One region of the Thermanaeromonas sp. DSM 22490 genome, then DNA from elsewhere that is predicted to be linked to it. Evidence: riboswitches for the same ligand, from Rfam matches in the RefSeq annotation. Region 1 holds a riboswitch; the other holds the start of a gene.
The links. Region 1 has a riboswitch for glycine ahead of AC1BI1_RS06405 (GrdX family protein). Riboswitches for the same ligand answer to the same signal wherever they lie in the genome.

Region 1 (7,211 bases):
ACTACATCTGGATGGTATTCCGCTATGAGTTTCACCACTTCAGCCTTGGCCTCATCCAGGTGTTCGGCAAAGTAGGTATCACCACAGATTACCGTAGCTACAATTTCCCCGTCTTCGCCCAAAGCCTGCTTTAAGGCCAAACCCGGCCCCACAGGCCCTTCCTTTACCATAGGAGGAATATCCGCTTTTTCCTCTCCGCCTATCTGGCCAAAAAACTGGTTCAGGTAATGGACTATGCGGACCTTCTTTTGCTCCACCCCTCGCTCCCCCTTTCCGGCTTCTCTAATACTTGCTATATTGTTCGCGGATGGACCTGACTTCGTTAACTATAGCCTCTACATCCAGCACCATTTCCATCATGCCCACCTGCTTCTCATATACTTCAGGATCAATGGCTTCTTTGACTTCAGGTTCCAATATATGGTACACTTGGAGCCCTAACTGGACTCCCGTCAATGGACCTGCAAACGCGGGATCTCCGTTAGTAACCGTCTCAGCTGTCAAGCCCGAAGCTTCGGCCTCGGCTCCGCCTAAAATCACAATAAGATCGGCTGGATTATACTTCTCAGCCACTTCTTTTACCCGCGCCTGATTCTCTAGGTCCATTGCGCCGGCTGCAGTTCAGACGAAACACTCGGTAGCGCTGAAGACGACTTCTCCGCCGGCGCTCCTGACGCACTCTTCTATGGCGGGACCCGGTATCCCGTCCCGGTCCCCCAGGACGATTACTTTTTTACCCTGAAAATCAACGGCCATGTTCCAAACACTCCTTTCACTTAAACTTAATATTGCCGGGCCGATAATTTACCAAAGCCCAATTCATTAGTAGAACCTGTTATGGCTTGTATTTCCACGGTTATGCTGCCATCTTCCTGGAGACTGCCCGCGAAGCCTCCCGCGATAACCTTGGCGGCCTCGGGAAATCCGATTACTTTCTCCATAGGCGGCAAAGTTATAATCTCGTTGGCATTCCCTGCCGTCACTACGGCATCAGCCTCCGGCGCTGCATCCGCCAAAGATTGGGAAGCCCCATCCCGTCCGGCATACTCATCGGTTATGAGCACGGTTTTGATGCCCTTCCGGGCGATCTTTACACAGTTCATGATCAGGTCAGTATCAGGGTTGCCAAAACCTTCTTCCGTTATGATGACGCCGTCAGCGCCTAAGAATTCCACGAGTTTGGCCGTGTAATTGGAGGACCGCTCCTTATCGGCCAGGGTGACGTTCTCGTTGGTTATTACCACGCCGATAAAGTTGAGGTCCTTACCATGGCGCTCGTACAAGTCCTCTATCACTGGGTTATTTTGGTGGTGATAGGTAGTATTCTTGTCACAGGCTGACACACAATTACCGCTCACAATAGCCCCATCCATGACTTCCGTGGGAGAGATCAGGGTAGGTAAAATCTTCTTGGCATCCACCCCGTACACCCAGGTATCGTGCAAAAGCCCCTGGCTCTGAAGCATATACACGTAAACCACTTTGGGCAAGCCCGGATATCGAGCTACCGCTTCAGGTAGCGGTAGGTATTCGTACTCTTTGACTACCTCAGGTTGTACCAATTTACCGGCCTCACCCAAGAATGCGGCTGCCTTCAGCCCGGCCAGGCGGACCGTAGCCTCGTGTTCGTGTGGCGGCAGCCCTTCCACGGGGTTGATGACCAGGACAACATTGCAGGTCTGGGAGAAGGGCGTATATTCGGCCCCGGGGCCGCTCATGTCTATAATGCCCTCCTGGAAGCCCACTATTCTGCCGCAGGTTACCACCGCAGCCCCCTTCAAGACATGGGTGCGGCCGGTTCCCACTGTTTCCACCTTGCTCACCGTGCCGGGAAATACACCGCCAGGCCCTTCCACTTTTACCCGGGGTTCAATCACATCCTTTACCGGCAAGATCCTGACACTGTCTCCCGGCCTGGCCAGCTCCACCCTCACTTCGGCGATGCGCTCGTCTTCCTTAATCTTGGCTATCAGTTCCTGCGCGTTTACATAAAGCACGCCATCTTTTATCTCCGTGGCCTGGCCGAACTGCACGTCCTTAATGGTTATATATCCCAGGGATAACTTCAAACCTCACACCTCCCCATGTGAAATTAGTCACTTACAGAAGTTCATTAATCTTTTCCTCGACTGCTTCCGGGGAAACCTCATCCGGGGTTAACAACGCAACTTTTTGGCCCCCCTTAAAGAAGCCCATGGCTGGAAGCCCTCGAACCCCTAAGGAAAGCGCCAGTCGCCTGTTGCCCTGAATATTGAGCTTGGCAAATTTTACTTTGTCCTTGTATTTGCCTTCTAGGGCCTCCATATCCGGCAGGAGCGCCATACACTTTTCGCAGTTGGGGCTCCAGAAATCTACTACCACCAGGCCCGAGGCTCCCAGCACTTCAGCCTCAAAATTATCCTTGTTGACTTCTAACATCTAAAACACCTCCTTCCACCTAATACGCTTTTTGCCTTCTAAGGGTGATTTTCCAGGGCCTGCGAAACAAGTTTTAGGAGATAAAAGGTGATATAGCTTTCTCCATGGCGTCCACTTCAAACTCTTTAATCTGGGCCACCACTTCCCCCTGCTTTAAGAGCAGCACAGCAGGAACTTTGTCTATACCGTAACGCCTGGCCACCCTGGTGTTACGGTAAGTGTCTATTTTTGTTACCTTAATCCTGTCCCCCAGCTTTTCTTGGAGTTTCTCCACCTTGGCCATTACCGGCAGGCTGGCCTCCACCATGGGGCTCCAGAAGGCCAGCAAGACGGGTTTATCAGGCCGCAATACTTCTAGGCGGAAAAATTCCTCTTCCCGGATATATTTTTCCGCCGCCATGGCCGCGATGGCTCCATCGGCCGCGGCCGTCACTACCTGGCGCAAGAATTTTTCCCGGCAGTCCCCGGCAGCATATACTCCTTCCACCGAAGTCTCCATAATCTCGTTGGTCCTAATGTAACCGCGGGCATCCATTTCTATCTTGCCCTGCAAGAAAGAGGTATTAGGAACCGTTCCCACGAAGAAGAATATGCCGTCAGCGGGCAACTCTTCCAGTTCGCCTGTTTTGATATTCTTTATTACTACCGCAGTGACAGCTTCATCGCCCTTTATTTCTTCCACCACTGAATTCCACTTAAATTTAAGCTTGGGATTGGCAAAAGCCCTCTCCTGGATGACTTTAGTGGCGTCCAGGATCCCCTCATCGTGAATGACAACTAAAGTTACTTCCGCGGCAAAATTAGTAAGGTAAATAGCCTCTTCCACGGCCGCATCGCCGTTGCCCACCACCACTACGCTGGCATCGGTATAAAAGTCGGCGTCACAGGTGGCACAATAAGATACACCCCTGCCGCGGAACTCCCTCTCTCCTTTAATCCCTAGTACCCGAGGCTCAGCACCGGAAGCAATAATTACCGCTTTAGCCAGGTAGGTATCTTGCTTTTGGGTTTTTATTACCTTCTCGTAACCGCGGAAATCGACTTCCGTCACTTCGTCTCTTATAATCTCACAGCCGAAGTGCCGGGCATGCTCGGCCATCCTGTCCGTAAGCTCCGCTCCTCCGGCGCTCAAAGTGCCGGGCCAGTTTTCAATGGTCTTGGTGCTGGCGATCTGCCCGCCGTGGCGCGCTTTTTCTAAAATAACCGTTTTGAGCCGCGCCCTGGAGGCGTACAAACCCGCAGTCAGTCCGGCCGGCCCGCCACCTATTATAAGTACATCAACTTCCCTGGTGCTCACCTCTATCCACTCCTTCCTTAACTTTCTTTACCTTACATAAAATTGGTAACTTCCACTCCTCCGGCCAGATCGGAAAGCTCTATTGTTTGGCTTATTAATTCCCAGTCCAGCAGGCGAAAATGAGCCAGGGTATGAACGTCGTAATCCGACCGGCTACCAACCTCCCTTTGCCTCTTCTCCAGCATGTCTATAGCCCTTTCCATAAGGGTGATGGATTTGGTATCTAAGATGCCCGACCTGGGTCGGGGTTCCAGCAAAGCCAGGCTACGATACGGGTTTTGCCAGGGTTTAAGGCTGCCCATTAGAGGATGGCTCAGCAAAAGGCAGCCTTGATAGATGAGTTTACGCGCTTCTTTAAAGACCTGGAGCGTCCCTCCCGGTACCAACAGCAAGCGCCCTTGACTAAACTTTATATCGGGATTATTGGTCACCACCCAGGTCTGTCCGTAGCCGCTCATGATAAGTTTATTTTTCCCTCCCCCGCCTTAAACTAACAACCTTTATAACCTTCGTTATCCGGGTTCTCATCCGAAAGCCTTCGCACCTGCTAGGAGCATAACAAAAGAGGCTATCCACCCTTAGTTAGGGTGAATAGCCTCTGTCCTTCCACCTGAGAGAATAGGCGCTAACGCGCCTTACCCCTTGGGTGTTCCCCCTGAAATACGGTAAGTGCATTCAGCGGGGAAGCTCTCCAGAGATGCGTCCGAGAGCAGTGCTTTTGCCTGAGAGTTTGGGCTTGGGGCCCTCACCGCAGGCCCTCGCCTTGCTCCTTCGGCGCCCGGTCAAACACCCGGGTCTCTCCTGCTCTCCTCAACCGCCAACCCTTATTTAGTTTTACTTTATTTTTGTTCTTGTTTTCACTAGTATTATATTCTACATGGCATTAAATTCTCCTTCTAACAATCTAAAAAATTTTTACCCTCTCTACCCTCACCGTGGCCTATCGGTGAATAATCAATTGGTCAGGCTATGCAAAGGAGGTGGAACGCGTCGCCGGGCAACGTCCGGGAATTGGAAAATGTCCTGGAGAGGGCTGTCATCTTGGCTGAAGACCAGGAAATCCATCCCCATCACCTCGCCATAGGTTATCCGGGCAAAAAGAAAGGGGTAAGGGATATCTCCCCCCTTTATAAAGTACGGATAGAAGCGGAAAAGGAGGCCATCATCCAGGCCCTAGAAGCTTTTGGAGGAGAAAAAACACGGGCCGCCAAGGCCTTAGGCCTCTCCCGCCAGGCCCTTTATGCTAAAATGTCCCGCTATGGCCTGCTTAAAAAATAATGTCAACTCTTTTTAACGTGTAAAACCCAATTGACATTGGGGTTGTTAGGCCGCCTAGCGCTGGCGGCCTTTTTCTTTTGGCACGCTTTTTGCTAATGAAAATAAACGATAACCAGGAGAAGTTGAACAGAGGAGGCGTGCCAGTGAAACTGGCTATTTCCGGGAAGGGCGGCGTCGGCAAAACAACCATCGCCGCAGGTTTAATCAGGTGCTTTGCCCAGCGAGGTTACCAGGTATATGCCGTCGATGCCGATCCTGATACCAGCCTGGGAATGGTCCTGGGTCTTCCTGAGGAAAGGCTTGGTACCCTGAAACCTATTGTTGATATGCGAGAGTTGATTGTCGAACGCACCGGCGGTAGCGGGGCCTTCTTTTCTTTAAACCCGGAAGTAGATAGCCTGCTGGAGGATTACACCATCAGAAGCGGTAATATCCTTTTTTTGAAAATGGGGGCCATAAAACCGGGGGGTTCCACATGCTATTGCCGGGAAAATGCCGTCTTAAATGCTATGGTTAATTCCCTCGTCTTAAAACGCCGGGAAATGGTGGTTTTAGATATGGGTGCCGGCATTGAACACCTTACCCGGGGTACGGCCCGGGGGGTAGATCTTATGCTTATTGTTACCGAACCCACCCTGGTGAGTATCCAAACTGCCCGGGTCGTCCAAAAACTGGCCGCAGAACTTGGTATTGCACGAATCAAATTTGTGGGCAATAAATTGCGTCAACCCAGGGATGAAGAATTTATCCTTAGCCACCTGCCGCCAGGTGACGTTATTGGTCTGATCCCCTTCCAAACGGAAATTTTAGACCAGGCTGCCGGTTTTATCGGTGAGCAGTCTTTTACGGCAGCAGGTATCGCCGAGCTGGCTACTAGGTTGCTGAGCTAACTAGATGTTGCCCGGGCATATGCCGGAGAACCGGAGTTCTCCGCAAAGATAGCCGTGGCATTAATTAAGGAAGTAAAAACCAAGGAGGTTAAGTAATATGCCCAGGGACCGTGATATTACCACCACTATATCACCCCTTACAGGCCCACCCCCTTTTCTTAACCCTCCCCTAAAAGGCCAACGATATTCATGTCTTCATTTCCCAACTGGGTGACCGGCCCCATAGCGGGCCAGAGTGTGCCCTGGCGTGGGGGAAAAACTTACATAGTTTAAATATCCTGGCTTTCATACCGGGTTACAGCATATCTAAAAGCTTTGCAAGGAGGTCGGGTTAACTAAATGATATTCAATAATAAAAACCCTCCGCTTCTTGGGCGGACAAAGACAAAACCTAGCTTAGAGCCGGAAAAACGGATGCTGGAGGTAGGGGTTTGCGCCATAAGCGATTGGGAAGGCCAGATAGGATGTCTGGCTGTAACTTAAAACCAGCACTAATGCTTAAAAGCTTGCGGCGTTGCCGCATATTCTTCAAGGAGGTTGATGCTGATGGCTAACCCGTGTAAGGTTTCTTTGGATCCGGCTGTTTGCGAGATGGTAGAAAAGGCCAGGCGCGTGAAGGTGGAGACGGTCTGGGACCGCTACCAGGCTATGCTCCCCCAGTGCGGTTTTGGTGAAACCGGGCTGTGCTGCCGGCACTGCCTGCAGGGACCCTGCCGCATTGATCCCTTCGGCGGCGAGCCCAAGATCGGCATCTGCGGGGCTACTGCGGACGTCATTGTAGCCCGGGGCCTCGATCGCGCCATAGCGTCCGGGGCGGCATCCCACTCCGGCCACGCTAGACATTTAGCCCACACCCTGAAGATGGCGGCCAAGGGCAAGGCACGTGACTATACTATTAAGGACAGGGCCAAGCTGCGCTCTGTGGCTGCGCGCCTCGGCATCCCCACCGAGGGGAGAAGTATCGCCGAGATCGCTTTGGACGTGGCGGAGGCGGCCTTGGCGGACTTTCACGAGAAAGAGACGCCGGTCATGTGGGCAGCCACCACGGTGACTAAGAAGCGGGCCAAACTCCTTTCGGAACGAGGTTTGCTCCCCAAGGGTATAGACTACGAGGTATCCGATATCATGCACCGTACTCATTACGGCGCGGACGCAGACCCCATGAACCTTCTTGTGGGCGGTCTGCGCTGCGGCTTGGCGGACCTGGCCGGCTGCTATATGGGCACTGACCTGTCCGACATCCTCTTCGGTACTCCCCAGCCAGTGGTGACCGAGGCCAATATGGGTGTGCTGAAGGCCGATGCTGTCAACGTGGCAGTACACGGCCA
Region 2 (7,211 bases), on a different contig from region 1:
CGGAACGAGACAGTAAAGCAGGTACCACACTGGGTATGTGGTGTTCGTATGCTCCTGCGCCCAGAAAGGAAATCAAATCGGTCCGGTTCCTGCCGGCCAGTTCCTGGAGATGGCGTAAGACTTCTGCTTCAGCTAAAGGCTCAGGTAAGTCCAGTTCCCGTTTAAGTTTCACTTCCTCCGGAATATCCGCAAACAGGTCTTCTATCCCTTCCACGCCGCAGGCTTTAAGCATTTCTTCCCTTTGGGCTGAGGTGGTGGGAATATAAGTCATAACTTTATTCCTCCTCAAGCAACTTCTGATAGGCTTCAGCACCCAGTAAACTTGCTATTTCTGAAGGGTCCGCCAGTTCCACTTCAATCATCCAGCCCTTACCGTAAGGATCTTGGTTAATCTTCTGCGGTTCCTCCAACAGTTCTTCGTTGACAGCTACTACTCTGCCGGAAACCGGCATATAAACATCGGAGGCAGATTTAACCGATTCCACTACGCCAAAACTATCGCCCGCACTAAATTCGTCCCCCACCTGGGGGAGTTCCACAAATACAATGTCACCTAGCGATTGCTGGGCGTAATCAGTAATGCCGATTCTACAGCGGTTGCCCTTTAGTTGCAGCCATTCATGCTCTTTAGTGTAAAATAAGCCCTCAGGAATAATCATGGTAATGACCCTCCTTATTTTTTCTTCCGGCTGTAGAAGGGTAATGATACTACCCGTGCCGGGTGTTCCCGTCCCCGGATAATTACACTTAAGCTTTCTCCTACCTGGCCATAAGTTTTTTCTACCAGGGCCAGGGCGACATTCTGGCCCAAAGCAGGGGCGAAGGATCCGGAAGTAATGCGCCCCACCTCCCGGCCAGCTGTGCTCACCGGATAGTCGGGCCGGGGAATGTTCCGGTCCAGCATTATAAGGCCAATAAGGTGGCGCGGAGGCCCATCTTCTTTTTGCTGTTTTAAAATTTCACTACCGTTAAATTCCCCTTTTTCCGTGCGCACAAAGCGCCCCAGGCCGGCCTCTATGGGGGTGATTTCCGGGCTCAGCTCATGCCCGTAAAGGGGCATAGCCGCCTCCAGGCGCAAAACGTCGCGCGCTCCTAAACCGCAAGGTTTCAAGCCCTTATCCCGCCCTGCTTCCAGCAACTCCCGCCAAATTTTGGGTCCCTCTGCCGGGTCCATATAGAGCTCGAAGCCGTCTTCTCCCGTATAACCGGTGCGGGAGATAAGGCAAAAGACTCCTCGCACCTTGCCATAAGTCCAGCGATAGTACCCCAGGTCCTGAAGATTAATATCAGTTAGCGGCTGCAATATGGGTGCTGCTTCCGGGCCCTGTAAAGCCAGCTGCAGCGTGGCCGGGGAAGCATCGGTGATGACCACATCGGCGTTCAATTCCTTAGCATTATTCTGTACCCATTCTAAGTCCTTAAGAGTATTGGCAGCATTGACTACCAAGAGAAATTTCTCCTCTTCCAGGCGGTAAACCAAAATGTCATCTACGGTACCGCCGTCTTGATAGCACATGGGGCTGTAAATAACCTTATCTCCCTGGGCCAGGGAAGCATCATTAGTGATCAAATGCTGGACCAGGCGGAAGGCATCCGGCCCTTTTATCTCAATCTCTCCCATGTGGGAAACGTCAAAGAGCCCGGCTTGGGTTCTTACTGCCCGGTGTTCCTCCAGTATACTCGTATATTGCAGGGGCATAATCCAGCCCCCGAATTCCACCATTCGGGCACCTGCTGATATATGCTCCTCATAAAGGGGTGTCTTCTTCCCGGTTTCTGTACCCATAATCTCACCTCAACAAATATAGTATGGCCGGAAAAAATTAAGAGGCCCATACCGTTATTAAAACGGTGTGAGCCTCTGTCTGCTTACCTGAGAGATTAGGCTTCAAAGCCTTACCCCTTTGGTGTCTCCCGTAAGGGAGAACTCTCCAGAGCCGCGTCCAGGAGTAGTACTTTTGCCTGAGAGTTTCCCCCGTGCTGCCACCCACAGCCGGGCTTGCTCCTTCGGCGCCCCTACCCTGTCTTTCTCTTTTGTCAGGAGGGGTCTCTTCTACTCCCTTCCTTCGCCCTATATGAAGTTGTAATTAACTCATGGGCTAATAAATTAATTCGACATTTACGACCTATTATCCTTCTTGTATGAAAATTTTTTTATAATTATCATCCCATCAGATCGCGCATTAAAGAACGTGCAGTGGGACAAGCGGCCACGCCACCCTCCCCCGTTTCTCGTAATGAAGGTGGGAGACTGCGACCTACTTGGACCATAGCGGCTACTACTTCATCTAACGGAATATATGAGGGCAAACCGGCCAGGGCCATATCCGCAGCCGCCAGGGCATGGGCTGCCCCTATAGCATTGCGTTTCACACAGGGTATTTCTACCAGGCCGCCCACCGGATCGCAGACCAATCCCAGCCAGCCCTTCAGGGCAATAGCTGCTGCGTCTATAGCCTGGCGCGGCTGGCCACCGGCCACCTCTACGGCTGCAGCGGCGGCCATGGCGCTGGCCACACCGCATTCTGCCTGGCAGCCGAGGGCCGCACCGGAGAGAGAAGCCTGTTTGCCTATAACTATACCTATGCCAGCAGCCGTAAAAAGGCCATCTACCAGAACTTCATCCTTCCAGCCTTTTTCTGCCTGCAAGGCCAGAAGGACCCCAGGCAGGATGCCACAGGAACCGGCCGTAGGTGCAGCAACTATACGCCCCATGCAGGCGTTGACTTCGGCCACAGCCATGGCCAGGGCAATAGCCCGTCCGGTAGTGCCACCCGATAGACTTTCCCCCTTTTCCCGCGCAGCTTCTAGCAGCCTGGCTCCTCCACCTATCAGGCCGCTGGGGGATCGCATATCCTCTGTCAGTCCCCTTTGAGCAGCGGCCCGCATTATCTCTAACCTTTCCATCATCTTCTGCCTGATGGAAGCTTCATCCTGCCCGCTTAAACTCGCCTGGTATTGTATTACCACCTGGAACAGGGGCAGGTTTTTCCCTTCTGCCTCGGCTAAGAGTTCAGATGCTCTTTTCCAGCTACACAGGGTCAATACGAATCACCCGCTCCATTACCGGCCAGGCCCGCAGGCCAGCGATTATTTCTTCCGGAATACTATCATCCGTCTCCAACACCATTAAAGCCCGCTGGCCCAGGCCTTCCCGGGAAACCCGCATGCTGGCAATATTGATACTTTGGCCGGCCAGCAAAGCGGTTACTGCGGCTATAATTCCGGGCTGATCTTTATAGGCAGCCACCAGGGTGGGCAATTCACCGGTGACTTCCACCGGAAATTGGTCGATCTTGGTGACCACCACCTGGGCACCTCCTAAAGAGGAACCCATTACCTCTACCTTGCGGGAACTACCTTTTAAGATGAGAAGTGCTGAATTGGGATGTACCTCGCCCAAATCTTTTTCTTTAAAACTAATTTTAAGCCCCTTGTCCCGGGCCAGGTCTAAAGCCTGGCGTACCCGTTCGTCGTCTACGTTCAAGCCTAGCAAACCTGCCACCAGAGCCCTGTCCGTACCATGCCCCCGGTAAGTGCGGGCGAAGGACCCGTGGAGGAAAATATCTGCTTCTAGGGGTTCTTCGCTTAAGATAGCCCGGGCTAGCCGGCCGATGCGCACCGCTCCGGCTGTATGGGAACTGGAAGGGCCTATCATAACAGGGCCGATAACCTGGAAAACATCCATGGTTTATCCCTACCCGGCTACAATGGCTGTACCAGACTTGCCTGCCACGGCAGCAGCCGCTTTACTTAAAGATCCGATAATAGCCTTTTCGCCGCCCGCCTCTACAAAGCTGATGGCAGCTTCGATCTTGGGACCCATGCTTCCCGGTGGGAATTGGCCTTCCGCCAGATATTTTTTAGCTTCCGCCACTGTCAGCTGCGAAACTGCCCTCTGGGTGGGTTTGCCGAAATCCAGATAGACCTGTTCCACTTCAGTTAACAGGAATAAAACCTCTGCTCCGACTTCGCTGGCCAAAAGGCGCGCCGCCCGGTCCTTATCGATTACCGCCTCTACACCCCAAAGGCTCCCGTCGGGCCGGCGGACAACCGGTATGCCTCCTCCTCCGGCGGCCACTACAATAATACCTGCTTGAACCAGGGCCTTGATAGCCTCTTTTTCAATTATTTCTAAGGGCTGGGGAGAAGGTACTACTCGCCGCCAGCCGCGATGGCTATCCTCCACTACCTTATATCCTTTTTCGGCTGCCAGTTTGCGCGCTTCCTCCTCAGTATAAAAGGGTCCAATGGGTTTGGTGGGATTTTGAAAAGCCGGATCTGCCGGATCTACCACTACCTGAGTGACCAGGGATACTACTGGCACCTTTAACCCTATGCGTTGCAATTCGTATCCTAAGGATTGTTGAATCATATAACCAATAGAAGCCTGGGTATCAGATACCAGGACGTCTAAGGGCATGGCAGGTACTACATCCTTGGCTAGCTCATTCTTTATGAGTATGCTTCCCACTTGGGGCCCGTTGCCGTGGGTAATTACCAGGCGGTAACCCTCGCGTACTAAATCTACTACCTGCCGGCAAGTGTCCTGAATATTGGCTTTCTGCTCTTGATAGGTGCCTTTCTGGCCAGGGCGGACGATGGCGTTGCCTCCAAAGGCCAATACTACTGTTTTGGCCATCCTGCTCACTCCTGTTAAGTCCGTTTTATTTTTCACTATATATATTCAATGTAATTTAGATTAGTCCTGCTTCATTTTAAAATATTTTTTTAGCTAAAATAAAAAACGGGTCTTTATAAACCCGTCCTTCCATATATAATGTAATCTCTTAACTAATTACTCAACCTACTTCTAGTCTTCTTTAGCCGAACGGCTTAACTCCAGTAATTTCGCTACCTCTTCCCGGTTAAACCAGTAAGTCCGGTTGCAAAAGGCGCACTTGGCCTCCGCCCCGCCCTGTTCCGCCAGGAGCTGCTCCAATTCTTTAGGTCCTAAAGCCAAGAGGATTTCTCGCAGCCGGTCGCGGGAACAGTCGCAGGCAAACTTAAGGGGCTGGCGTTCGTGTATTTTAAAGGAAAAGCCTCTTAAAAGGAGGGCCAGAATATCTTCCGGTGTATAGCCCAGGGAGATAAGCCGGCTGACAGCTCCCGCCTCTTTAATATTCTTTTCCAGAGCCTCGGCCAGCTCATTGCTGGCGCCAGGCAAGAGCTGCAGAAGGTATCCGCCTGCAGCCTCCACCTTGCCTTCGGGCTCTACTAGTACTCCCAAGCCCACAGCCGAAGGCTTCTGCTCCGAAGCAGTAAAATAATAGGCCAAATCCTCGCCGATCTCCCCGGAGACCAGCTCTACGCTGCCCACATAAGGCTCTTTTAATCCTAAATCCTTAATAATATAAAGTGAACCTTTACCGACTGCTCTGCCTACGTCTAACTTGCCCTTGGCCTTTAACGGTAAATCTACTTGGGGTTCAGCCACATATCCTTTGACTGTACCTGGTCTGGCCGTGGCCACAATGCTACCTAAAGGTCCATCTCCTTCTATACGCAAAGTCAGGCGATGCCCATCTTTAAGACTAGCTGCCATAAGGGCGGCCCCGGTCAGGACGCGCCCTAGGGCTGCCGTAGCCACAGGCGAAGTATTATGCAGGGTTCTGGCTTCCTCTACCAGGTCGGAGGTCCGCGCCACTAAGGCGAATATTTGGCCTTCTTCGGCGGTAGCTCGCACCAGATAATCGTTCATAGCGCTCTAACCACTTTAACCAACCAGATTTCGGGGGGGCAACTGGCGGTGTCGCCCAAGAATAGCTGCTATTTTCAGGATACGGAATAAAGGTATGCAAGTCAATCCCTATCGGGGCCTGAGTTATCCTTCCAAACCCGCCCGACGCCGGACGCGGCGCAGAGCCAGGTTGCACTGGCGCCGGAGTTCTTCCGCGTCTACGGTGAGAAGCTGCCCGTCAGCTACCACCGGCTTGCCGTCCACTATAGTCCAGGTGACGTCGCTGCCGCGGGTTTCATAGACCAGTAGGCTATATATATCTACGGTATCCACCGGCGTCTGGTGCAGGCCGCGCAGGTCAACTATAACCACATCGGCCTTTTTGCCCACTTCCAGGCTCCCTATTTCTTGTTCTAGGCCTAAAGCTCGCGCCCCTCCCAGGGTGGCCATCTCCACGACCTGCCAGGCAGGCATGGCCGTGGGACCATGGAGGGGTTTTTGGATTAAAGCTGCCAGGTGCATTTCCTTGAACATGTCCAGGTTGTTGTTGGCCGGCGCTCCATCCGCCCCTAGGGTAATATTCACACCTCGGCTCATGAGCTCCGGCACCGGAGCGACACCGGATCCGAGCTTCAGGTTACACGAGGGGCAGTGGGCCACCTGGGTTCCGGTAGTAGCCAAGATTTCCTTTTCCGTCTCGTTCAGCCAGATACAATGGGCCAATACCACGTGGGGGCCTGTCAATCCCAGCTCATGCAAATAGGTAACATTGCGCTTGCCCGTCAGCTCTTCCACCAAGCGCACTTCATCCCGGTTTTCCGAGGCATGGGTATGGACGAGTACCCCGTAACGGCGGGCTAGTTCCCCTACTTCCCGCATAAGTTTATCTGAGCAGGAAAGGACAAAACGTGGCGCAAAGGCATAGCGCAAACGCCCCCCGGCCGCTCCGTGCCACTTCCGGCATAGTTCCTCGCTCTCGGCCAGGGAATCCTCGGTATCCTCACGCAAGGAAGGCGGGACGCCTTCCCCCGCATCCATCATAACTTTGCCGAAGGTACAGCGGATACCGCTTTCTTCTATCCCTTTGACGGCCGCCTCGGTATGGTGTACCGTCTCCATATCCAGAATGGTGGTGGTACCGCTTAAGAGCATTTCTGCGCAGCCCAGGAGGGCGGAGTAATAGATAGATTCCTCATCGTGGGCGCCCTCCAGCGGCCAGATGCGCTTTTTCAGCCAGTCCAGCAGGGCCAGGTCATCGGCCTGACCGCGAAAAAGAGTCTGGCAAAGATGGACATGAGTCTGCACTAAGCCGGGAATAACAGCCTGGCCGGAAGCATCAATCACGGTATCGGCGGTTTCCGGTGTCTCGCCTACAGCCGCAATGCGGTCCTTTTCTATATAGAGGTTACCGTTTAAGATACGGCGTTCCCTATCCATAGTAACCAGTATACCGTTCTTAATGAGAATGCTCATTTTGGTCCTCCTTAGCTTTTAAAGCCTTAAGCACTCGTTCCGGTGTAGCTGGTAGTTC

Region 2: it holds a riboswitch for glycine, as region 1 does, so the genes downstream of both, gcvT (glycine cleavage system aminomethyltransferase GcvT) here and AC1BI1_RS06405 (GrdX family protein) in region 1, are expected to answer to the same signal.

What each region holds. Positions count from the first base shown of each region.
Region 1 covers NZ_JBJHHE010000007.1:15,020-22,230, reverse strand. The annotation lists gene grdB (glycine reductase complex selenoprotein B) at 1-257, opposite strand, end outside; gene grdA (glycine/sarcosine/betaine reductase complex selenoprotein A) at 283-756, opposite strand; gene AC1BI1_RS06420 (glycine/sarcosine/betaine reductase component B subunit) at 783-2,069, opposite strand; gene AC1BI1_RS06415 (thioredoxin family protein) at 2,101-2,418, opposite strand; gene trxB (thioredoxin-disulfide reductase) at 2,492-3,715, opposite strand; gene AC1BI1_RS06405 (GrdX family protein) at 3,748-4,173, opposite strand; glycine riboswitch at 4,312-4,412, opposite strand; glycine riboswitch at 4,416-4,529, opposite strand; gene AC1BI1_RS06400 (helix-turn-helix domain-containing protein) at 4,685-4,993, shown strand; gene AC1BI1_RS06395 (ATP-binding protein) at 5,137-5,883, shown strand; gene cooS (anaerobic carbon-monoxide dehydrogenase catalytic subunit) at 6,430-7,211, shown strand, end outside.
Region 2 covers NZ_JBJHHE010000004.1:156,943-164,153, reverse strand. The annotation lists gene gcvPA (aminomethyl-transferring glycine dehydrogenase subunit GcvPA) at 1-271, opposite strand, end outside; gene gcvH (glycine cleavage system protein GcvH) at 276-659, opposite strand; gene gcvT (glycine cleavage system aminomethyltransferase GcvT) at 674-1,786, opposite strand; glycine riboswitch at 1,860-1,937, opposite strand; glycine riboswitch at 1,941-2,066, opposite strand; gene sdaAA (L-serine ammonia-lyase, iron-sulfur-dependent, subunit alpha) at 2,164-3,045, opposite strand; gene sdaAB (L-serine ammonia-lyase, iron-sulfur-dependent subunit beta) at 3,032-3,688, opposite strand; gene arcC (carbamate kinase) at 3,698-4,642, opposite strand; gene hslO (Hsp33 family molecular chaperone HslO) at 4,814-5,701, opposite strand; gene AC1BI1_RS04760 (5'-deoxyadenosine deaminase) at 5,825-7,153, opposite strand; gene AC1BI1_RS04755 (xanthine dehydrogenase family protein molybdopterin-binding subunit) at 7,137-7,211, opposite strand, start outside.